Regions from separate parts of the Mycobacterium virginiense genome, predicted to be linked through region 3. Evidence: predicted binding sites of a transcription regulator. Region 3 holds the regulator's gene; each other region holds the start of a gene.
The links. Region 3 encodes LexA, which represses DNA repair genes until DNA is damaged. Its sites were predicted from a motif close to CGAACANNTGTTCG; they were not measured.
Positions count from the first base shown of each region.

Region 1: a site for LexA is predicted at 3,993-4,006, ahead of ruvC (crossover junction endodeoxyribonuclease RuvC). Genes of this name have one in related genera too.
Region 2: a site for LexA is predicted at 5,403-5,416, ahead of cofD (2-phospho-L-lactate transferase). Genes of this name have one in related genera too.

Region 1 covers NZ_CP092430.2:2,763,773-2,771,856, reverse strand. The annotation lists gene MJO54_RS13265 (bile acid:sodium symporter family protein) at 1-231, opposite strand, end outside; gene MJO54_RS13260 (YebC/PmpR family DNA-binding transcriptional regulator) at 952-1,707, shown strand; gene MJO54_RS13255 (sulfotransferase family protein) at 1,719-2,528, shown strand; gene MJO54_RS13250 (DUF2252 domain-containing protein) at 2,555-3,919, shown strand; gene ruvC (crossover junction endodeoxyribonuclease RuvC) at 4,025-4,582, shown strand; gene ruvA (Holliday junction branch migration protein RuvA) at 4,579-5,169, shown strand; gene ruvB (Holliday junction branch migration DNA helicase RuvB) at 5,166-6,227, shown strand; gene gabT (4-aminobutyrate--2-oxoglutarate transaminase) at 6,234-7,583, opposite strand; gene MJO54_RS13225 (hypothetical protein) at 7,623-7,943, opposite strand.
Region 2 covers NZ_CP092430.2:3,514,573-3,522,656, forward strand. The annotation lists gene MJO54_RS17065 (cation diffusion facilitator family transporter) at 1-68, opposite strand, end outside; gene manA (mannose-6-phosphate isomerase, class I) at 70-1,323, opposite strand; gene MJO54_RS17075 (hypothetical protein) at 1,332-2,468, opposite strand; gene MJO54_RS17080 (phosphomannomutase/phosphoglucomutase) at 2,465-3,883, opposite strand; gene MJO54_RS17085 (DUF3499 domain-containing protein) at 3,942-4,382, opposite strand; gene MJO54_RS17090 (metallopeptidase family protein) at 4,476-4,928, shown strand; gene MJO54_RS17095 (WhiB family transcriptional regulator) at 4,937-5,332, opposite strand; gene cofD (2-phospho-L-lactate transferase) at 5,680-6,687, shown strand; gene MJO54_RS17105 (coenzyme F420-0:L-glutamate ligase) at 6,684-8,033, shown strand; gene MJO54_RS17110 (NUDIX hydrolase) at 8,030-8,084, shown strand, end outside.
Region 3 covers NZ_CP092430.2:2,919,901-2,927,984, reverse strand. The annotation lists gene MJO54_RS14140 (LGFP repeat-containing protein) at 1-850, shown strand, start outside; gene MJO54_RS14135 (nuclear transport factor 2 family protein) at 851-1,303, opposite strand; gene lexA (transcriptional repressor LexA) at 1,306-1,992, opposite strand; gene MJO54_RS14125 (LysM peptidoglycan-binding domain-containing protein) at 2,206-2,706, shown strand; gene nrdR (transcriptional regulator NrdR) at 2,852-3,316, shown strand; gene MJO54_RS14115 (peroxynitrite isomerase) at 3,352-3,837, shown strand; gene MJO54_RS14110 (proteasome assembly chaperone family protein) at 3,846-4,823, opposite strand; gene sthA (Si-specific NAD(P)(+) transhydrogenase) at 4,997-6,412, opposite strand; gene MJO54_RS14100 (DUF4192 domain-containing protein) at 6,554-7,609, shown strand; gene MJO54_RS14095 (iron-dependent transcriptional repressor DtxR) at 7,690-8,084, opposite strand, start outside.

The sequences.
Region 1 (8,084 bases), 160 kb from region 3:
GCCGCCTGGGACGGCGGATATCAACATGAGTCCCACCGCGAGCTTCGGCGGGAGGTTGAACGCTTCGGCGATGAGCAGGCAGAGGGCCGGCAGGGCTACCGCCTGGCAGACCAGGGCGACCGCCAGTGGGCGCTTCAGGGCGGCGGCTCGCCGGAAGTCGGCGACGGTGAGGGTCATTCCCAGCGCGAGCATGGCCGTCACGACGACCAATGGGAAGAACCGGTTATCCATGAATGCTCCGCGATGTTCGTGCGCCGATGCCATAACGGTTGGGCGGCCGCGGGCCTCGGCGCGATGATGCAGTGATTGCTCAGCTTGCCGCAGCCGGTCGAAATCCGGCTCGAAGATCCGGGTTCTCGCAAGGCCGGGTGGGGCTCCCCGGCGACGTGCTGAGCAAACGGATTCGACGCTGAACCTCGAACTTCGATGACGACACGAGTCACCGCGATCCGCTCCGGACGTCCGCCATGCCGACCGCCTTGTGCGTGGCCGCACACCATGGCAGATCCTTGCCGTTGAGACGGTGGATCATGCGGAGATGCGATATTCGATAGCAGGTGTAATTGCCAGTGCGCCAACGCAATAACCTGAGAAACAGCGATACGGCGGTGAAGTCCGCCTACATCGCAGTCCCGCACGGATGTGCCGTCGTGTCCGCGCGGCATCCTTGCGCCGGCCCATGGCGGCGGTTCCAACATGACGACGGCAATGGCCGGCTGACGCTCGCATCCCGACGAGGCGGGCTAATTGCTGGCTACATCGGTCCGGCGTCGGGAACAGGCTGGAATCCTTTTGAGCGGAATCAATAGCGGTGACGCACTCAGCGGAGGCCCGTGCCGGGCAAGCTCGGATGAGCGGTTGTTTTGCCACGTTGTGTGCAGGTAATTCCGCAGCGTCCGCGTAGACTCACCGGGCGAACTTTTCATCAGAAACAGTGAGGTGGGGCGGGTTATGAGCGGCCATTCCAAGTGGGCTACCACGAAGCACAAGAAGGCTGTCATTGACGCTCGTCGTGGCAAGAATTTTGCGCGGTTGATCAAGAATATTGAGGTTGCGGCGCGGGTTGGTGGTGGGGATCCGTCGGGTAATCCGACGTTGTATGACGCCATTCAGAAGGCGAAGAAGAACTCGGTGCCCAACGACAATATTGAGCGGGCGCGTAAGCGTGGTGCTGGTGAGGAAGCTGGTGGGGCGGATTACCAGACGATCACCTATGAGGGTTATGGGCCCAATGGGGTGGCGGTGTTGATCGAGTGTTTGACCGACAATCGCAATCGTGCGGCCAGTGAGGTGCGGGTGGCGATGACGCGTAACGGTGGTCAGATGGCTGATCCGGGTTCGGTGGCGTATCTGTTCAGTCGCAAGGGCACGGTCACCTTGGACAAGAATGGGTTGACCGAGGATGACGTGTTGGCGGCGGTGTTGGATGCCGGTGCTGAGGATGTCAATGATTTGGGGGAGAGCTTCGAGGTGATCTCGGAGCCGGGGGATCTGGTGGCGGTGCGCAGTGCGCTGGTGGAGGCTGGGATCGATTATGACTCCGCGGAGGCCAGTTTTCAGGCGTCGGTGAGTGTTCCGGTCGATGTCGAGGGTGCCCGCAAGGTGTTGAAGTTGGTTGACGCCCTTGAGGACAACGACGACGTGCAGAACGTGTGGACCAACGTCGATCTGTCCGACGAAGTCCTGGCAGCCCTCGAAGACGAATAGGAGCCACGTCGTTGTCGACGATTCATTTCATCTCCGGTCTGCCGCGCTCAGGTTCGACACTGCTGGCCGCGTTACTGCGGCAGAACCCGCGCTTCGAGGCCGGGATGTCGGGCCCGCTGGCGGGGTTGTTCGGTGCCCTGCTCGGTGAGATGAGCGCCCGCAACGAGTATTCGGTGTTCATCGACGACGCGAAGCGGGAACGGATTTTGCACGGCCTGTTCGACAGCTTCTATGCCGATTGCGACGCTGAGGTGGTCTTCGATACCAACCGAGGGTGGTGCGGCTGGATGCCCGCGGTTTCCCGGTTGTTCCCGAGCGCCAAGGTCATCGCGTGCGTGCGCGAGGTGCCGTGGGTGGTCGACAGCATCGAACGGTTAGTCCAGCGCAACGTGTTCACCCCCTCGTCCATCTTCGGCTTCAACCCCGGCGGCACGGTCTACACCCGCGCCAACGCGATTGTGGCGCAGGACGGGATGATCGGGGCCCCATACGACATGCTCAAACAGGCCTGTTTCGGCGCCGAGCGCGACCGACTGCTGCTGGTGCAATATGAGACGCTGACCACCGACCCGGCGTCCACCATGCGTGCCATCTACGACTTCATCGGCGAGCCGATGTTCACCCACGACTTCGCTCATGTCGACTACGACGTCACAGATTTCGACGAACGGGCCGGTACACCGGGCCTGCACACGGTCCACGGCGAGGTCCGGGCCAAGCCGCGGGAGTCGATACTGCCGCCGGACTTGTTCAACCGGTTCGTCAACGACGCGTTCTGGCGTGACCCAGGCGCCGTGCCCGCTGGTTTGCGGGTCGTTTAGCCGAACAACGGTTCTAGACTGACGCCGTGTCGGGGAGGGAACGCCAGGAGTACGGCAGGTCCCAGCGGAAGGTGCTTCCGCGATCCGCGCTCGGGGACTACGAACCGTCGTCGAGACGCGCGGACCCGGTAGCACTGCTGGAATCTCAATCCAAGTCCCGGGTTCTGGAGCTGGTACCGATCCGCTACGCCCGCATGTTGGCGTCGCCGTATGCGTTTTTCAGGGGCTCGGCGGTGATCATGGCCTCCGATCTCGCCGCCGGCCCGCACACCGGACTACCGGCACAGCTGTGCGGGGACGCGCACCTGTCGAACTTCGGGATGTTCGCCTCCCCGGAGCGGCAGCTGATGTTCGACCTCAATGATTTCGACGAGACGCTGCCCGGACCGTGGGAGTGGGACGTCAAACGGTTGGTGGCCAGTGCCGCAGTCCTCTGCCGCAGCAGGGGATTCAGCCCCGCCCAGCAGGAATCGGTGGTATCGGCCTGCGCCGAGGCTTACCGCAATCAGATGCGTGAACTGGCCGGCCTCGGCGAGCTCGACGTGTGGTACGCGCAGTCGGTCATCGATTCCGACCTACTGGCCGCCGTAGAACCGGTCTACGCCAAGGCCATCCGGCGTACCGCGGTCGGTGCGCTGTCCCGCGGCCGGCAGCAGGCCGTCGACAAACTCACCCGGTCGCAAGACGGGCGCCTGCGACTGATCAGCGATCCGCCCCTGATCGTGCCGGCCGGTGACTTGGTCAGCGACGTTGTGGCACAGCTCTACAACAAGTACATGCGGAAGCTGATCAAGGACTACGTTTCCAGCCTTCCCGACGACCGGAGGGTGCTCGCACGGCGCTACCGCTACGTGGAAGTGGCCCGCAAGGTGGTCGGTGTCGGCAGCGTCGGAACCCGAACCTGGATCGTGCTGTTTGAGGGTGTCGGCAGCGGAGACCCGTTGCTCATGCAGGTCAAGGAGGCTCGCCCCTCGGTGTTGGAACCCCACCTCAAGCGCAGCCGATACGCCAACGCTGGGGAGCGGGTCGTCGCGGGGCAGCGGCTGATGCAGGCCACCAGCGACGTCCTGCTGGGCTGGCTGCACGCCATCGGCCCCGACGGCCACCATGGCGACTACTACGTACGCCAGCTGTGGGACATGAAGGGATCCGCCGACGTCGAGACGATGCGGCCGAAGGTGCTTTCCGCCTACGTACAGGCATGCGGGCACGCACTTGCCCGGGCGCACAGCCGCTCCGGCGACCGGGTCGCGATCGCGGCTTATCTCGGCAAGGGGGATAACGCCGACCGCGCGCTGACCCGGTTCGCCATGGCGTATGCCGAACAGAACGACCGCGACTACGAGGCGCTGCGGGCTGCGGCGCGCAGTGGCCGTATCGCCACCGCCTGATGACCGGGCCGGGGAGAGCGTGTGGACGCCGCGTGTCGCGCCCCAGTGGTGTCGTCGGACCCCACTAGACTGTCGAACAGTTGTTCGGTACTGGAGAGGAATCCGATGCGGGTGATGGGCGTCGACCCTGGGCTGACGCGGTGTGGGCTGTCAGTGGTCGAAAGCGGGCAGGGGCGTCAGGTCACCGCTTTGGATGTCGACGTGGTGCGCACCCCGGCCGATCAGCCGCTGCCGGAGCGGCTGCTGACCATCAGTAACACCGCCGAGCACTGGCTCGACACCCATCGTCCCGACGTCATCGCGATCGAGCGGGTGTTCTCCCAGCAGAACGTCTCCACCGTGATGGGCACCGCGCAGGCCGGCGGAGTGATCGCGCTGCAGGCTGCCCGGCGCGGCATCGCCGTGCACTTCCACACCCCCAGCGAGGTCAAAGCCGCGGTGACCGGCAATGGTTCGGCCGACAAGGCGCAGGTGACGACGATGATCACCCGAATCCTCGGGCTGCAGCAAAAGCCGACACCCGCGGACGCCGCCGATGCGCTGGCGCTGGCGATCTGTCATTGCTGGCGGGCCCCGATGATCGCCCGGATGGCTGCCGCCGAGGCACTGGCCGCCGAGCAGCGGCGTAAGTACACCGCCAAGCTCAAGGCGGCCCGGGCATGATCGCGTCGGTACGTGGCGAAGTCATCGACATCGCGCTGGACCATGCCGTGGTCGAGGCGGCCGGCGTCGGCTACAAGCTGATGGCCACGCCGGCGACCTTGTCGACGCTGCGCCGCGGTAGCGAATCCCGGCTGATCACCGCGATGATCGTGCGCGAAGACTCGATGACGCTCTACGGATTCCCGGACAGCGAGGCACGCGACCTGTTCCTCACACTGATCGGGGTCTCGGGTATCGGACCCAAGATCGCCCTGGCCACCCTGGCCGTCTATGACGCGACCACCTTGCGTCGGGCGCTCGCCGACTCCGACGTCACCGCATTGACCCGGGTGCCCGGAATCGGCAAGCGCGGTGCCGAGCGGTTGGTGCTGGAGCTGCGCGACAAGATGGGTGCGGTGGCCGCGTCCGACGGCGCGCCGTTCAGCGGTCATGCGGTGCGTGCTCCGGTGATCGAAGCCCTGATCGGGCTCGGCTTCGCCGCCAAGCAGGCCGAAGAGACCACCGATAAGGTACTGGCCGATGCTCCCGACGCAACCACTTCCGAGGTGCTGCGCACCGCGCTGAGCCGGCTGGGGAAGACCAAGTGAGCCAATCCGGTGAGCCCGCCGATCCCGAAGCCCGTGAGGTGTCTCCGGCACTGACCGTCGGTGAGGGCGACATCGACGCCGGACTGCGTCCGCGCAGCCTGGCCGAGTTCATCGGCCAACCCCGGGTACGCGAGCAACTGCAACTGGTGCTCGAGGGCGCCAAAAACCGCGGCGGCACCCCCGATCACATCCTGCTGTCCGGCCCGCCGGGGCTCGGCAAGACATCGCTGGCGATGATCATCGCCAGCGAATTGGGCAGCTCGCTGCGGTTGACCTCCGGGCCGGCGCTGGAACGCGCCGGTGATCTGGCCGCGATGCTGTCGAATCTGGTCGAGCATGACGTGCTGTTCATCGATGAGATCCACCGCATCGCCCGGCCCGCCGAGGAAATGCTCTACCTGGCGATGGAGGACTTCCGCGTTGACGTCGTCGTCGGAAAGGGCCCCGGGGCCACCTCGATTCCCCTGGAGGTGGCCCCCTTCACTCTGGTCGGGGCGACGACTCGATCAGGTGCGCTGACCGGGCCGCTGCGGGACCGGTTCGGGTTCACCGCCCACATGGATTTCTACGAACCGGCCGAACTGCAGCGGGTGTTGGCGCGCTCAGCGAAGATCCTCGGGATCGAACTGGGCGCCGAAGCGGCGGCAGAGGTCGCGCGGCGCTCCCGCGGCACGCCGCGGATCGCCAACCGGCTGTTGCGCCGGGTGCGGGACTACGCCGAAGTGCGTGCCGACGGGGTGATCACCCGCGACGTCGCCAAAGCCGCGCTGGCGGTCTACGACGTCGACGAGCTGGGTCTGGACCGGCTGGACCGCGCAGTGCTCACGGCGTTGACCCGAAGCTTCGGCGGCGGGCCGGTCGGGGTCTCCACCCTGGCCGTTGCGGTGGGGGAGGAAGCTACCACCGTCGAAGAGGTCTGCGAGCCGTTCCTGGTACGCGCCGGGATGGTCGCGCGCACCCCGCGGGGCCGCGTCGCGACTCCCGCAGCGTGGACGCACCTGGGCATGGTGCCCCCGGCAGGCGCGGGGGGACTCGGGCAACAGGGGTTGTTCGAGTAGGTCGGGCTAGAGCTTGGCCAGCTCGCCGGCCAGCACGTCCAAACCCTCCGACAACAATGCGTCGCTGATGGTCAACGGTGGCAACAGTCGCACCACATTGCCGAAGGTTCCACAGGTCAACACGATCACGCCCGCCCGATGACACGCCGCCGCCAGGGCGGCGGTCAGCGCCGGGTCCGGTGCGTTTGTGTCCGGCTGCACCAACTCGACGGCGATCATGGCGCCGCGGCCGCGGACATCGCCGATCCGGTCGTCGTCGGCCTGCAAGCGGCCCAGCCGTTCAAAGATCAGCCGCTCCATCTGCCTTGCCCGGCCCACCAGGTCGTCCGCCTCGACAGCGGCCAACGCTCCCAGCGCTGCCGCACAGGCCACCGGGTTGCCGCCGAAGGTGCCGCCCAGCCCGCTCACGTGCGGGGCGTCCATGATGTCGGCACGCCCGCTGACGGCCGCCAACGGCAGGCCCCCGCCGATTCCTTTGGCGGTACAGATCAGATCCGGCGCCAGCCCTGTCGGGCCTTCACGATCACAGGCGAACATCGCCCCGGTGCGGGCGAACCCCGTCTGCACCTCGTCGGCGATGAACACCACGTCGTTGTCGCGGCACCAGGCCAGCAGCGCCGGCAGGAAACCCGGCGCCGGGACGATGAAGCCGCCCTCGCCTTGGATCGGTTCGATGACCAGCGCAGCCAGATTGTGGGCGCCGATCTGGTTCTCCAGGACGCCGATGGCCCGCTCGGCGGCCCGTTCCCCGTCGCTGCCCAGCTCTTTGTCGATCAGCCCGTCACGGTAGGGATAGGACGCCGGCGCGCGGTAGATGTCGGGTGCGAACGGACCGAATCCGCTCTTGTAGGGCATCGACTTGGCGGTGAGCGCCATCGTGAGGTTGGTGCGGCCGTGGTAGCCGTGGTCGAACGCCGCCACCGCGGTCTTGCCGGTGTAGGACCGGGCGATCTTGACGGCGTTCTCCAACGCTTCGGCGCCGGAGTTGAGCAGTACGGAACGCTTCTCGAACTCGCCCGGAGTGATCCGGTTCAGGGCTTCGGCGACGGCCACATATCCCTCGTAGGGCGTCACCATGAAACAGGTGTGGGTGAACTCGGCGACCTGCTGCTGCACCGCTTCCACCACGCGGGGCGCGGCGTTGCCCACCGTGGTCACCGCGATCCCCGAGCCCAGGTCGATCAGCCGGTTGCCGTCGACGTCCTCCACGATGCCGCCGCCGGCCCGCAGCGCGTACACCGGCAGCGTGCTGCCCACCCCGCGTGGCACGGCCATCGCTCGGCGGCGCGCCAGCTGCGTCGAGCCGGGCCCGGGGATCTCGGTGGCCAGGTGACGGCTCTGCAGCAGTGGCGGCACTGACATGGGGCGGGTCTCCTTAGCGGTGCTTTCGGCGGCTCAGATCTGGCCGAGTGGCCGGCAGGCGTTGCCGAAGGGCTGCCAATATTCGCCGGGCGGGCAGTCCAGCGGGGTCGGTCCCTGTCCGAGCGGCATGCAGGTGTTGGTGCTGGGCTCCCAGTACTGACCGCCCGGACAGGCCAGCGGGGTCGGTCCCTGTCCGAGCGGCATGCAGGTGTTGGTGCTGGGCTCCCAGTACTGACCGCCCGGGCAGGCCAGCGGCTCTGCCGATCCGATGGCGGGCATGGCGATCGCTGCCAGCGCCAGGGGAGCCGCTGCCAGGGCAACTGCGGTCGCCAGACCACACGCAAAGTTCTTCATCGGCCAACCTTCCGTCAAGAATCCTGACCCCCCTGTCACCGACAGCCTAGGGGGTGGACGGCGGTACCGACGCGCAGTCGCCGGACACAGTGGCACACTGTTGTCATCACAGTGGCCCGCCACGCCTCAGGTGGTCCGGTG
Region 2 (8,084 bases), 590 kb from region 3:
GCCACCGCGATCCCGCCGTTGGCCGCCAAGGCCGCGACGATGGCCTTGGTACTACCCGAGGACGACACTCTAGAGCCCTATCGTCGCCCGGAACAGGGCGGCTGGCTTCTGGGCGAGCAGCCGGATCGGCCCGTCGTCGCAGGGCACCCAGGCCGACTCGCCTCGGTGCAGCGTCAGCGTCTTGGACTTGGCGTGCACGGTGATTGAGCCCTCGGTACACAGCAGTATCTGCGGACCGTCATGGCGCGCCGGCGCGTCCACCTCGTGGCCGAGATGGGTGCCGTCGAGTGTGAGTCGCGACAGCGCGAATTCCTCGGCAGGCGTCTGGTAGACCACCTCAAGTCCCTCGGTATAGGTTGCCGGCCGCAGCGCCTGCTCGGTGGTCGGGGTGAAATCCAGCACTCGCAGCAACTCGGGGACGTCGACGTGCTTGGGGGTCAGCCCGCCACGCAGCACGTTGTCGGAGTTGGCCATCACCTCCAGACCCACGCCATGGAGGTAGGTGTGCAGATTTCCGGCCGATACGAAGATGGCCTCCCCCGGTGCCAGGCTGATCCGGTTGAGCAGCAGCGAAGCCAGGACACCCGCATCCCCGGGATATCGCTCCCCCAGCTCGAGCACCGTCTTGGCCTCGGCAGAGAATTCGCCGGCCTCAGAACTGAGGTACTGGATGGCCCCTTCCAGCACAGCGGGCACCAACACATCCAGATCGGGTTGGGGCGCGGTGATCCACGTGGTGAACAGCGCCCGCAGTCCGTCGGCGTCGGACTGCACGTCGGACTGACCGTTGCCGGACTGGCCGCCGAGCAGGTCGATGAACGGGTCCAGGTCGGATACCGCCAGCGCCCTCAGCAGATCGATGGTGCGCGCCACCGGCCGGAAGCCTGCCAGCGCCTCGAACGGCTGCAGCGCCACCAGCAGTTCTGGCTTGTGACTGGTGTCGCGGTAGTTGCGGATCGGCGAGGACACCGGGACCCCGAGCCGCTCCTCACGCTCGTAGCCCTCGATCGCCTGCATGGCACTGGGGTGGGCCTGTAGCGACAGGGGTTCGTCGGCGGCCAGCACCTTGACCAGAAACGGCAGCCGGTCACCGAAGCGCGCCTGAGCCACCGGACCCAGCTGGCCCTCCGGGTCGTGGGTCAGGACGTTGAGCAATGACACCTCGCCGGTGTCGGTCTCCAGGCAGGCCGGGTCCCCCGGGTGTGCCCCCAGCCAAAGCTCGGCCTCGGGATGCGCCGCCGGAACGGGCCGACCGGTGAACTCGGCGATAGCGGTCCTCGAGCCCCAGGCGTAGGTCCGTATCGCACCGCGTAGTTGTTCCACTGTTCCCGTCAACCCCGCAAAAGTCTCACGTAGGCGGCCGCCATCTCCAACCGCACGGCCAGCACCGCAAGCTGCTGTTCGGCCCGGCCCGGGCCGCTCGGCGACAGCGCCCCCTCCGGCGGGTTCGGGCTCGCGGTTTCCTCCGAGGCGCCCGGTGCCACCGGCACGTCCCCGGCTGCGACCAGGTCGACATCGGGTAGGCCGTTGATACGGGCCGCCACCACCGTGCGTTCGGCGGCCAGCGTCAGGGCCAGTACCCGCAGCCGGTCGGCGGCCGGGCCATCGATCTGCTCGTCATGGAAGATGTCGGCGACATCGCGGCCACCGGCGGACTGCGCCCGCAGCACGCTCACCGCGTCGGCCAGCCCAGTCGCCGCCACTGTGGTCCGACCGATCCGCAGCATCGCCGCGCTGCCGTGCCGCGCCAGCGCCAGGGTCGCCGCGCAGTCACCGGCCAACGCGACGTCACGACCGACGATGCGGTCGGCCAGCATCTTCGCCGGGTTGGTGAACAGCTCACGCGCGGCGCTGTCGCGCAGCGCCTCGGCGTCGAGTTCGTCGGCCAGCGCACCCAAGTCGGTGGGTGCGGCCGCGCCTTCCAGGGCGTCCAGGATGGCCAGCCCGGCGGCCAGGTAGCGCGGCAGGCCGAACTCCGCCGAGACAGCGATCCGCGGTTCCAGCACGGCGACGCGGCCGGCGGTGGCGTCACGCAGCGGCCCCTCGTAGGGTGCGACCACCACGACTCGCGCGCCACGACGTACCCCGGCCGCGGCCGCGGCGACTAGCGCCGGGTCACCCGGGTCGTCGCCCGCGACGATCAGGACGTCCAGCGATCCGATCCAGGACGGGACCTCGGCCGCCAGCACCAGCGGTGCCCGTGCCGAATCGCCGCGGGTGGCGGCAAGCAGGCTCCCGGCCGTGGCCGCGGTGCCGCGGGTGGACAACCAGATGATCGTCCGCGGCGGGTAGTCACGGCTCTCACTGCGCACGGCATCCAAGGCACCCTCATCGACCGTCGCGGCAGTAGCGCGGACCTGCGCGCCGGCCATCGATGCCGCCCACAGTGCGCCGTCGCGGTCAGCCGCCAGCAGGGCCTCGGTGTCATCGAGGTCGACGGTGGAGTAGGAGCCGGAGAACGCGGTCACGGACGCGACTTCTCCGCGGCGCCGACGGCTCGGCCTTGCTGGGCGATCTTTTCGGACACTTGGGCCACCACCGCGTCCACCGCGGCGGCGTCGGGCGCCTCGACGTTGAGCCGCAGCAGCGGCTCGGTGTTGGAGCTGCGCAGGTTGAACCAGCTGCCCGAACCCAGGTCTACGGTCACGCCGTCGAGGTGGTCCACCGACGACACCTGGGCACCGAAGGACCCGACCACCGCATCCACGCAGGCCTGCGCATCGGCAACGGTGAAGTTGATCTCACCGGACGCCGCGTAGCGCTGGTAGTCGGCAGTCAGCTCCGACAACGGCCGCTGCTGTTCACCGAGTGCGGCCAGTACGTGCAGGGCGGCCAGCATGCCCGAGTCAGCGCCCCAGAAATCCCGGAAGTAGTAGTGCGCCGAGTGCTCTCCGCCGAAGATGGCGCCGGTCTCGGCCATCAGCGCCTTGATGTAGGAGTGCCCGACCCGCGACCGCAGCGGTGTGCCGCCGCGCTCGGCGACCAGTTCCGGCACCGCATGCGAGGTGATCAGGTTGTGGATCACCGTCGCACCGGGCTCGCGGGCCAGTTCGCGGGCGGCCACCAAGCCGGTCACCGCCGACGGCGACACCGGCTCACCGCGCTCGTCGACCACGAAGCATCGGTCGGCGTCGCCGTCGAAGGCGAGGCCGATATCGGCGCCTTGCTCGCGCACGAAGGCCTGCAGATCGACCAGGTTTGCCGGATCCAGCGGGTTGGCCTCGTGGTTGGGGAAGTTGCCGTCCAGCTCGAAATACAGCGGCAGCAGTGTGATCGCGCCGACCGATCCGAACACCGCCGGTGCGGTGTGGCCCGCCATGCCGTTGCCGGCGTCGACGGCTACGCGCAGCGGACGCAGGCCGGAGATGTCGACCAGGGAGTGCAGGAATGCCGCATAGTCGGCCAGCACGTCGCGGTCGGTGATGCTGCCGCGCGATCCTTGGCCGTCGCCGGCCGGGTCGACCCCGGCGATCAGCTCATCGCGGATTCGGCCCAGGCCGGTATCGGCGCCCACCGGCTTGGCACCGGCGCGGCAGAGCTTGATGCCGTTGTAGGCGGCCGGGTTGTGGCTGGCGGTGAACATCGCACCCGGGCAATCCAGCGCCCCGGAGGCGAAATAAAGCTGGTCGGTCGACGCCAGCCCGATCCGGACCACGTCCAGGCCGCGGGCAACCACACCCTCGGCGAACGCCGCAGACAGCAGTGGCGAACTGTCCCGCATGTCGTGGCCGATCACCACCTGTCGGGCACCTTCCTCGGCCATCAGCCGGGCAAACGAGGACCCGACCTCGGTGACGAGGGTTTCATCGATCTCCGAACCGACCAGGCCGCGTACGTCGTACGCCTTGATCACACGGTGGACAGCCGCAGCGGGCCGAGACATGGACAGGGCTCCTGACGCAGTGGACTCTTGACGCTCAAGCCTAGCCCGGAACCCGCGATCAGTCCGAAGGGTCTGGCAACACACGCAGGTGGCCACGGCGTCGACCATTGGTCTTGCCGGGCGGACCGGGCGGTGCCAGCACACCACCACCGGGTCCGGCGGTGGACGCTCCGCGGGTCGGGGCGTCCACCGGATTGGCCTGTGGGTACCACCCGTTGGCCGGGGCCGCGCGCCCGGATTCGCGCTCACGAACCGCCTCGGCAAGCGCGATCAGGTCGTCCTCTTCAGGCGAAACCCACGGGCCGGGATGGCGGACCAGTTCCCAACCGCGCGGGGCGGTGATCCGGCCGGCATGGTTGAAGCACAGGTCCCAGGAATGCGGCTCAGCGGCCGTGGCCAGCGGGCCGACCACGGCGGTGGAGTCCGAGTAGACGAACGTCAGCGTCGCCACCGCATAGTGCGGACACCCTGGCCGGCAGCAACGACGAGGAACGTTCACGCCCGTGAGGCTATCGTGGCCGCTCGCCCCCGCAGCGCCGGACACGCGCAAGGCGCCGGCACCCTATGCACAACCGTTACCATCTTCTGCGTGATCGCCACGCGTCGCCGCTGGCGCGGCCGCGAAACCCGCGGGCCGCTGTTGCCGCCCACCGTGCCGGGCTGGCGCACCCGCGCCGAACGGTTCGATATGGCCGTGCTGGAGGCCTACGAGCCCATCGAACAACGCTGGAAGCAACGGTTGACGGCCCTGGACGTCGCCGTCGATGAGATCCCACGGATCGCCGCCAAAGACCCCGACAGCGTGCAGTGGCCCCCAGAAGTGGTCGCGGACGGGCCAATTCCGCTGGCCCGGTTGATCCCGGCCGGGGTGGATGTTCGGGGAAATCCGACGCGCGCCCGAATCTTGCTGTTCCGCAAGCCGATCGAGCAACGCGCAAACGACAGCACAGAGCTCGGCGATTTATTGCACGAGATTCTGGTGGCCCAAGTCGCCACCTACTTAGATGTCGAGCCCACCGTCATCGACCCGACGATCGACGACTAGTCCCTAGCTCAGATGATGCCGCGCTTGAGGCGGCGGCGCTCACGCTCGGAAAGCCCACCCCAGATACCGAAACGCTCGTCGTGAGCCAAGGCGTACTCCAGGCACTCGCTGCGAACCGAGCAACGCTGGCAGATCTTCTTGGCCTCCCGAGTCGAGCCGCCCTTCTCCGGGAAGAACGCCTCGGGGTCGGTCTGCGAGCACAGGGCGCGGTCCTGCCACTGCTCATTGGTGGCTGTCGCGGGGTCGAACGGGTCGAACTCGTCGTAGTCCTCGGGTGCGGGAACCAGACTCAGATGTGGGCGACTGGGCATCGCCTCCAGCCCGCTCGGCCCAGCCATTTCAGCCATTTCGGCACCGGCGTGCGGTGCTCCCCCCATCACGCCCCAAAGGTGCTCATAGGACATGCTCCGCCTCCTCACCTGTAGCGCGATCCTGATATGTCGGCCGAATCGGAAGATATTGACCATCCCGATTCGAACATGTGATCGAATCTCGGTCTGCGACACCGAAATCGGCTGGCCAACCGGGAAATGACACTAGTGTGATTAGACACGGGTTGATCAGCCCGGTCAAGCTGATTGGCCAAATTCCTTACCATCCCGTGATCGATTTCCAACGTGTCCGAGACCGGCGAGTCCGTGTCATCTACCCCACACCCGCCCCTCGGCGTGTCTTACCGCGTCCCCCGATACAGCGACGACGGCGGTCCGCCACACCGGCCGCAGCGGCGCCAAAGGTACTGTCGTGCGCTGTGAAGGTCACCGTTCTCGTCGGGGGGGTCGGCGGCGCCCGGTTCCTGCTCGGCGTCCAGAAACTACTGGGTCTGGGCCAATTCGCCGAATCCCCAGCTGGCCACGGGGCCGACGCGCACGAGCTGACCGCGGTCGTCAACGTCGGCGACGATGCCTGGATGCACGGGGTACGCATCTGCCCCGATCTGGACACCTGCATGTACACCCTGGGCGGCGGCGTGGATGCCGAGCGCGGCTGGGGACACCGCGACGAAACCTGGCATGCCATGGAGGAGTTGGCTCGCTACGGGATGCAGCCGGACTGGTTCGGCCTCGGCGACCGCGACCTGGCCACCCACCTGGTCCGAACCCAGTCGCTGCGGGCCGGTTATCCGCTGACCGAGGTGACCTCGGCGCTGTGCGAGCGCTGGCAGCCTGGAGCGCGACTGCTGCCCGTCACCAACGACAGCTGCGAAACCCACGTCGTCATCACCGATCCGGCCGACGACGCCCAGCGCGCGATCCACTTCCAGGAGTGGTGGGTGCGCTACCGCGCCCAAGTTCCCACCCACGGGTTCGGCTTCGTGGGCGCAGAGAAGGCCACGGCCACACCCGAAGTCGTCGACGCCATCACCGGCGCCGACATCGTGCTGCTGGCCCCCTCCAATCCGGTGGTCAGCATCGGTGCCATCCTGGCGGTTCCCGGTGTCCGCGCAGCGCTGCGCTCCACGGCGGCACCGGTCGTCGGCTACTCCCCGATCATCGCTGGAAAGCCGTTGCGCGGCATGGCCGATGTCTGCCTGAGCGTGATCGGCCTGGATTCCACCTCCCGGGCCGTCGGCGAGCACTACGGTGCCCGCAGCGGAACCGGAATCTTGGACTACTGGCTGGTGCACGAGGGCGAGTCCCCTGACAGTCCCGACATCGCGGGCGTGACTGTTCACGCCGCCCCGCTGCTGATGACCGATCCGGCGGCTACCGCCGAAATGGTCCGCACCGGACTGGAGCTAGCGGGGGTGTCACCATAAAGGGGCAAGGCGAGCACGGCAGCGCCGCCAAGGTCGAGATCCTGCCGGTGACCGGCTTGGGCGAATTTCGGCCCGGCGACGATCTCGCGGCCGCGCTGGCCCAAGCCGCACCGTGGCTGGCCGACGGGGACGTCGTGGTCGTCACCAGCAAGGTGGTGTCCAAGTGCGAGGGCCGCATCGTGCCGGCGCCGCACGACGCCGAGGCGCGTGATGCGCTGCGCCGCCAACTGGTCGAGGCCGAGGCGGTACGCGTACTGGCCCGCAAGGGCCGCACCTGGATCACCGAGAATCGCCTCGGACTGGTGCAGGCCGCCGCCGGCGTGGACGGCTCCAACGTGGGGTCCGACGAGCTCGCGCTGTTGCCTGTCGATCCCGACGGCAGCGCCGCCGCGTTGCGCGCCAGCCTGGCCGAGCGTCTGGGCGTCCACGTGGCGGTGCTGATCACCGACACCATGGGCCGCGCCTGGCGCAACGGCCAGATCGACGTCGCGATCGGCGCGTCGGGCCTGTCGGTGCTCAATGGCTACGCCGGATCCGTCGACCGGCATGGCAATGAATTGTTGGTCACCGAAGTCGCCGTCGCTGACGAACTCGCCGCGGCTGCCGACCTGGTCAAAGGCAAGCTCACCGATATCCCGGTGGCGGTGGTACGTGGTGTCGCCAGTCCCGACAACGGTTCCACCGCAGCCGCATTGGTGCGTTCCGGCTCCGAGGACCTGTTCTGGCTGGGCACCGCCGAGGCCATCGAGGTGGGGCGCGGGCAGGCTCAACTGCTGCGCCGCTCTGTGCGCAGCTTCGCCGGGGAACCCGTTCCGGCGCAACTGATCACCGACGCCATGGCCGAGGCCCTGACTGCCCCCGCGCCGCATCACACCCGCCCGGTCCGGTTCGTATGGCTGCAGACTCCGAGTGTGCGCACTCGGCTCCTCGATGCCATGGCGCAGCAGTGGCGATCCGATCTGACCGGCGACGGTAAAACCCCAGAAGCCATTGAGGCTAGGGTCTCGCGTGGCCAGATTCTGTATGACGCACCCGAAGTCGTCATCCCGATCATGGTGCCCGATGGCGCCCACCACTACCCGGACGCCGTCCGTACCGCCGCCGAGCACACCATGTTCACGGTCGCCGTGGGTGCCGCCGTCCAGGGCCTGCTGGTGGCGCTGGCGGTACGTGGCGTGGGCAGCTGCTGGATCGGTTCGACCATCTTCACCCCCGAGTTGGTCCGCACCGAACTGGATCTCCCGCCCGACTGGGAACCCTTGGGCGCCATCGCCATCGGCTACCCCACCGAGCCGCCCGAGCCCCGCGCCCCGGCCGACGTCGGTGACCTGCTGGTGCGGCGATGAGTCTGCACGACTCCGCTGTCGCGGCGCTGAGCGCTTGGGCCGCACCCGATT
Region 3 (8,084 bases):
CAGCGAACCCGCCGAGTTGGCGCAAGCGTTGTCGGGCCTGCAGATTCCCGGGACGAACCTGCCCGACGGCAGCAAGTCGACAGCGACTGGCGCAGCCAAGGAAACACACTGGAACTGGATGTGGGTGCTGATCCCGGTTGTGGTGCTGGCGGTGCTGGGCGCCCTCGCCGGGGCTGCGATGTGGTGGCAGCGGCGTCGGCCGGCCGCTGTGCTGCCGGGTTCACCGGTGGCCGTGCCGGCCCCGGTCGCCGACGACTACGACGACGATGACGAGCAGTGGGCCCACCACGACCACCGCGAAGATCACCGCGAGAATGAGGGCACCGTCCGGCTGCCGAGTCGCTACGGCGCCTCCACTTCGCCGTACGCGTCCGAGCCTGAACTGCCCGTCTCTTCGATTCCGGATGCGCCGTGGCTGCACTACGGCGAGCACGAGAGCGAGGCGGAGGTCGACGACGATGACGACACCGACACCGCCCCCACCCGGGTGGTGACCGAAGAAGAGTTCGGCACCGGCCGGCATGCCGTGGGGCACGGCGGTACCGGGGCGGACCCACGCGGGTTCGGCGCTGTCGCAGAACCCCGCAGGTTCGGCGGTGGCACGGACACCCGCACCTTCGGAGGTGGCGGCGAACCGCGCAACTTCGGCATCGACGAATCGGTGCACCCGGTGATGCACCTGCCGCTGGACGACCCGTACCAGCAGCCGAACGGCTACCCAATCAAGGCGAACATCGGCTCGGGGCTCTACTACACCCCGCAGAACGCGCTGTATGACGACACTCTCGCCGAGATCTGGTTCGCCACCGAGGATGCGGCGCGGCTCAACGGTTTCACCAGGGCCGGCTGATCACCGCAGCGGCAGCGGCAGGTCGCGTTCGCCCTGCGGGCGCGGGCCGAAGAGGCGCCGCTGCGCCGCGGTGATCGGGATGTCGTTGATGCTGGACTCGCGGCGGCTCATTCGGCCGTCGGCGGCGAACTCCCACAGCTCGTTGCCGTAGCTGCGCCACCACTGGCCGTCCTTGTCGCAGCATTCGTACTGATAGCGCACCGCGATTCGGTTGTCCTGGTAGCACCACAGCTCTTTGCGTAGCGCGTAATCGCGTTCGGCCGCCCACTTGCGTCGCAGAAATGCTTCGATTTCCGCGCGCCCGGTGAGGAATTCGTCCCGATTACGCCACACCGAGTCCTCGGTGTAGGCCAGCGCCACCCGTGCGGGATCCCGGGTGTTCCAGGCGTCCTCGGCGGCCTGCACCTTGTGTCGCGCCGACTCCGTATCGAACGGTGGGCACGGCGCGAACATGATCAGACCTTGCGGATGACGGTGACGACCTTGCCCAGCACCACCGCATCGTTGCCGGGTATGGGATCGAAAATGGGGTTGTGCGGCATCAGCCAAACCTGACCGCCGGTGCGTTTGAACGTCTTGACGGTCGCCTCGCCATCGATCATGGCGGCCACGATGTCGCCGTTGTCGGCGACGTTCTGCTGGCGCACCACAACCCAGTCGCCGTCGCAGATCGCGGCGTCCACCATCGATTCGCCGACCACCTTGAGCAAGAACAGCTCGCCTTCACCGACCAGCTCGCGGGGGAGCGGGAAGACATCCTCGACGGCTTCCTCGGCCAAGATCGGTCCGCCGGCCGCAATCCGGCCCAGAACCGGAATGAAAGCGGGCTCGGGAAGCGCATCCGAACCGGCGAACTCGGTGCGTTGCGCGGCCTCGACGGCGCCGGTGATGTCGTCCTGGCCACGGACGTCGACCGCGCGGGGACGGTTGGGGTCACGGCGCAGATAGCCCTTGCGTTCGAGCGTACGCAGCTGGTGAGCAACCGAGGAGGTCGAGGTCAGCCCGACGGCGTCGCCGATCTCGCGGATGCTCGGCGGGTAACCCCGCTCGTTCACCGAAGCGCGGATGACGTTCAGGATCGTGCGCTGCCTGGCGGTCAGCGCTGAGTCCGGACCAGCCGGGTTACTGCTGCTGTCACTCATGGAGGCGAATCTAGTCGCATAGCTGCGATTAATCAAACATGTGTTCGAGGTGTGTCGCGCGGGCGTTCGAAAGCGCCGGCGACTTGTCGGACCCCTTCGCTAATGTTTTCGACAACGATTCGATCACGTGTTCGGACATCGAACATACAATCGATTAGTATTCGAACAGTCGAGCGAACAGGGTCGCCGACGCCGAGTGAGGGAGAACCGCACATGATGCTCATCGAGACGATCGCCCCGACGTTCGAGCCGGACCGCAACGAGCGGGTCCAGCTGCATCGCGGTCCGCGGACCTCAGGGCGGGCTTACCCGATCCGCACTCAGCCGGCGCGGCTGGTCCGGCCGCGGCCGGGCGGCGCTGCGCTGCGGCACCGCGGTTCCGGGGTGCTGATGTCCCGTGCGCCGCACCGGCCGAAGCCCGTCAAGGCCATCACTCCGGCGACCACCGTCGTGCTGGCTCTGGTCGCCGCCGGGATCACCGTGTGGCTCGGACTGATCGCTCAGTTCGGCGCGGCAGCAGCCGGCGGTGCCTCCGCGGTGCCCGACCAGCTCGGCGTGGTGCGTGTCCAGAGCGGCGAGAGCTTGGCGCACCTGGCGGCCCGCGTCGCACCGGACGCGCCGGCCGGACAGGTCATCGAGCGCATCCGCGAGCTCAACAGCCTGGAGTCGGTGGCCCTGGACGCCGGCCAGACGCTGATCGCCCCGCTGGGCTGAGGTCGCCGTGTCGGTTCGGCCGCCGCTTGCGGCCACTGCGCAGCGCCGCCGACAACCCGCGCAGGTACGCTCGCAGTTGTCCCAATGGCCCGCGGTGTCCCAGTTGTCTGAGGGTGCGGGTTCCCGGCACGGCGAAGGAGCGGCAATGCACTGCCCGTTTTGTCGCCATCCAGACTCCCGGGTGGTGGATTCCCGCGAAGCCGATGAAGGCCAGGCGATTCGCCGCCGTCGGTCCTGCCCGGAATGCGGGCGCCGTTTCTCCACGGTGGAGACCGCAGTGTTGGCCGTGGTCAAACGCAGCGGCGTCACCGAGCCGTTCAGCCGGGAGAAGGTCATGCGCGGCGTGCGCCGGGCCTGCCAGGGCCGCCAGGTCGATGACGATGCGCTGAATCTGCTGGCTCAGCAGGTGGAAGACGCTGTGCGAGCGGCAGGTTCGCCGGAGATTCCCAGCCACGAGGTGGGGCTGGCGATCCTGGGCCCGCTGCGCGAGCTTGACGAGGTGGCCTACTTGCGATTCGCCTCGGTGTACCGGTCCTTTTCGTCGGCCGCCGACTTCGAGCGGGAGATCGAGGCCCTGCGCGAACACCGCGAGATGCCCAGCACCAGTTGAGCCGTGCGGGCGTCACCGCGCACTACTCTGGCGGCATGGCACCCGAGTTGCATCCGAACCTTGTGGAGCTGGCCCCACTGTTGGGCACCTGGTCAGGCCGGGGATCCGGGGTGTATCCCACGATCGCGTCATTCGACTACCTCGAAGAGGTGGTGTTCTCACACGTCGGCAAGCCGTTCCTGGTGTACGGCCAGAAGACCAAGTCGCCCGCCGAGGGCCTGCCCCTGCATGCCGAGACCGGCTACCTGCGGGTGCCGCAGCCTGGGCAGATCGAGTGGGTGCTGGCGCACCCCAGTGGCATCACCGAAATCGAGGTAGGCAGCTACACGGTCACCGCCAACGGCGTGGACCTGCAGATGTCCGCACCGACGATCGGGCTGGCACCGACGGCCAAGGAAGTGACCGTCCTGAGCCGCCGTTATCGCCTCGACGGCGATGAGTTGTCCTACACGCTGGACATGGGCGCAGTCGGCCAACCCGCCCAGAACCACCTCACCGCCACGCTTCGTCGAACCGGGTAGCCCGGATCTCAGTCGTCGCCGTCGAGGTTCTTCTTCGCTTCCTGTGCCAGGAATCGCTCGAACTCGGCACCGAGCTCGTCGGCGCTGGGCAGCTCCTCGTCGCGGGACAGCAGCGAGCGATTCTCCTGGGCGGTGATGAATGCGTCGTACTGGCGTTCCAGGGCCGTCACCACTTGGGCCACTTCGGCGCTCGCTTCGACCTGCTGGTCGATCTTGGCCCGGATCTCGGCCGCGGAGTCACGGAGGTCGCTCAGCGGCAGCTCCAGCGCGCCGGTCTGGGCGGCCTGCTTCAGCAGCGCCTCGGCAGCCTCGGGGTAGTCGGTCTGGGCCACGTAATGCGGCACATGCACCGTGAAGCCGACGACCTCATGGCCGTGCTGAGCCATCCGGTACTCCAGCAGGTTGGACGCGCTGCCGGGAACCTGAACCTCGGTGATCCACGGGGTGAATTCGCTGATCAGGTCGCGATTGTTGGAATGTGCGGTCAGCGTCACCGGCCGGGTGTGGGGGACCGCCATCGGGATGGTGCCCAAGCCGATGGTCCGGCGCACCCCGAGCTGCTCGGCCAACAGTCGCACCGCGGTGATGAACCGCTCCCACTTCAGGTCGGGCTCCATGCCCGCCAACAGCAGAAACGGCGTGCCCGCAGTGTCCCGCAACGCGTGCAGGCTCAGCTCGGGTTCGGTGTAGTGGGTGAAATGGTCGGATTTGAACGTCATCAGCGGCCGCCGTGAGCGGTAGTCGAGCAGGTCATCGATCGCGAACGACGCCACCAACTCACTGTCCAGCTTGCTCTTGAGGTGCTTGGCGGCCAGCCGGATCGCGTGGCCGGCGTCGGAGAAGCCCTCCAGGGCGTGGATCAGGACCGGTCCCTCGCCGTCCGCCGACATCAGCTGCGGCGCCGGCACCTCCAGCTCGTACATGCCGCTCTGCTCGACCTGATAGTGCCGGTCCCGGTCGGGACCGTTGTCCGGGTAGTCGGCCATCGCCTTCGCCTCCTCGTTGTGCAGATCGCAATGGATCGCACCGTCCATTTTCCCCCACCGGGGCCGCACGCCGAAAACGGTGCGCGCATGTGCTGCACAACGTACGGGGGCACGGTCGGAATTCCGCGGCGCCGTGGCGTTCGCTGAGCGAGGAAAATGTCTCCGGCGGCGCCTCAGCTGCGGAATTGCTGTAGGGCCCGCATTTTATTCATCACGTCCAATGCGGCGTTCTTGTATGCCTCGGAGAACGTCGGGTAGTTGAACACCGCGTCCACCAGGTATTCCACCGTGCCGCCGCATCCCATGACGGCCTGGCCGATGTGCACCATCTCGGTCGCGTTGGTGCCGAAGATGTGCACGCCGAGCAGCGTCAGGTCGGTGGTGGATACCAGCAGCTTGAGCATGCCGTAGGAGTCCCCGGCGATCTGGCCGCGGGCCAGCTCCCGATACCGGGCCACCCCTACCTCGTAGGGGATCGCGCTGCGGGTCAGTTCCAATTCGGTCGCCCCCACATAGGAGACCTCCGGGATCGAATAGATCCCGATCGGCTGCAGGTCAGTGATCCCATCGGTCGGCTCGCCGAACGCGTGATAGGCGGCCAGTCGGCCCTGTTCCATCGACGTCGCCGCCAGGGCCGGGAAACCGATCACATCACCGACGGCATAGATGTGCTCGACCGAGGTCTGGAACATATCGTCGACGACGATGCGGCCCCGCTCGTCGGTGGCCAGGCCGGCCTTGGCCAAGTCGAGGTGGGCGGTGTGGCCTTGGCGGCCGGCCGAATACATCACCGTCTCGGCGGGGATCCGCTTGCCGCTGGCCAACGTGGTGACGGTGCCGCTGGAGCTGACGTCGACAGCGGTCACCTCTTCGCCGAACCGGAAGGTGACGGCCAGGTCGCGCAGGTGAAAACGCAGGGCTTCGACGACCTCCGGGTCGCAGAACTCCAGCATCGAGTCTCGTTTCTCCACCACCGTCACCCGGGTGCCCAGCGCGGCGAACATCGAGGCGTACTCGATGCCGATCACACCGGCGCCGACGACCACCATCGAGGCCGGGATGAATCGCAGGTCGAGGATCCCGTCGGAGTCGAGGACGCGCTCCTCATCGAATGTGACGCCGGCGGGGCGGACCGGTTTGGTTCCGGTAGCGATGACGACGTAGTCGGCTGTGACGGTTGTCGTTTCGTTGCCGTTCTGTCCCTCGATGAGGATTGTGTGGGGGTCGATGAAACGTCCGTGGCCGACCAACAAGTCGACTCGGTTGCGCATCAGTTGACTACGCACCACCTCCACTTCTCTGCTGATCACATGCTGGGTGCGTGCGAGCAGATCGGTGGGGGTGATCTTGTCCTTCACCCGGTAGCTGGCGCCGTACAGGTCGCGCTGATTCATCCCGGTCAGATAGATCACGGCCTCGCGCAGGGTCTTCGACGGAATGGTGCCGGTGTTGACACAGACCCCACCGATCATGCGACCGCGTTCGACCAAGGCGACAGATTTGCCGAGTTTGGCCGACGCGATGGCGGCCTTCTGTCCGCCTGGGCCCGAACCGATCACGATGACGTCGTATTCCCTCTTTGAATCCATGACACAGACACTTACGCGCTTTCGGCTTGTCCTGCATCTCGAAGGCGCATCGATGCACAGTTGCGGGTCTATCCACAAAGCGAGGGCCTGCGCGGAGCCGGTGCGCCCTCGATGACGGTGACGGTCGTCACCGTTGTTCCCATGACAACCAAGCAACCGGAATTCACGCTGAATCGGCCCGGAGCCCTCATCGCTGCGCTGCCTGCCATCTTGGGCTTCGTGCCCGAGAGATCCCTGATCCTGGTGGCGCTCGACGGGGGCGAACTGGGCTCGGTGCTGCGGGTCGATCTGTCCGACGCACTCGTTGACACCGTGGGCCGGCTCGCCGACGTGGCCGCGGCCGCTGCCCCGGCCGCAGCCATCGCGGTCATCGTCGACGCTGCGGGGGCGCGCTGCCCGGTCTGTAACGACCAGCACCGCCGGCTGATCACCGCGCTGGGCGAGGAGTTGTCGGGCCACGACATCGTGCTGCTCGGCGCGCACGTCGTGGACCAGGTGGCCCACGGTGGGCGGTGGCACTGCGTCGACGGGTGCGGCGTCGGAGGCCCGGTCGACGACCCGGAGGCGTCGCCGCTGGCAGCCGCCGCGGTGCTGGAGGGTAGGCGGCTGTACGCCCGGCGAGCCGATCTGCAGGCGGTCATCACCCCAGATGACGCGGCCCGCTGTGCGGCGGTGGCCGCGGCGATCGACGACTGTGCGGCGCAGTGGGCGGTGGGGGAGGGCGATGCCCGGGATCGGGCTCGCCGCGACGTTGAGCAGGTGCTGGCTGCCGTCGTAGCGCTGGCGGGGGGCCGGGAGCCCACCGTTGCGGAGTTGGCCCGGCTCGGGTGCCCGCTCACCGACGTCCTTGTCCGGGACACCCTGTGTGCGTTGGCAATCGGCGAGCGCGCAGATGAAGCCGAGCGGCTTTGGTCAGCGTTGGCCCGGGTCTTGCCCGAGCCGTGGCGGGCCGAGGCCTTGGTCCTGCTGGCGTTCAGCGCCTACGCGCGTGGCGATGGCCCGCTGGCCGGGGTATCACTGGAAGCCGCTCTGCGTGGCAAGCCCGCGCATCGGATGGCGGGCCTGCTCGACACCGCTTTGCAGTCCGGTCTGCGGCCCGAACGCATCCGCGGACTGGCGGACACCGGTTACCGGCTGGCCCAGCAGATCGGGGTGCAGCTGCCGCAGCGGCAGGGCTTCGGTCAGCAAGCCGGCTGAGGCCGGCGGTCCAGCGAGGTTCGACGGAGGAGAGGCGAAGCCGGGACCGCCGCATGAGCCCCAGCTGGCTCGCGGGGCGCTCAGACCTTCTGCACCTTCACGGCATGCGCCATCTCGTAGGGCAGGCTGACGTCGGTGTGGCCGGGGATCACGATGGTCACGCCGTCGTCGCCATCGGCCTGCACGGTCACCCTGGCGTTGGGCACCACACCGGCCTCCTTGAGCCGAGTGATCAGGTCGATGTCGCCCTGGACATGCTCGGTGAGCTGGCGCACCACCACGGCCACCGGGGAACCGGCCGGCAACTCGGTCAGTCGCACCAGGTCGGAATCCCAACCGGCGGCGTCCGCTCCGAAGCCGAGGTCCGGCAGGCCGGGGATGGGGTTGCCGAACGGCGAGGTGGTCGGGTTGTCGAGGACCTGAACCAGGCGTCGCTCGACGTCCTCGCTCATCACGTGTTCCCAGCGACAAGCCT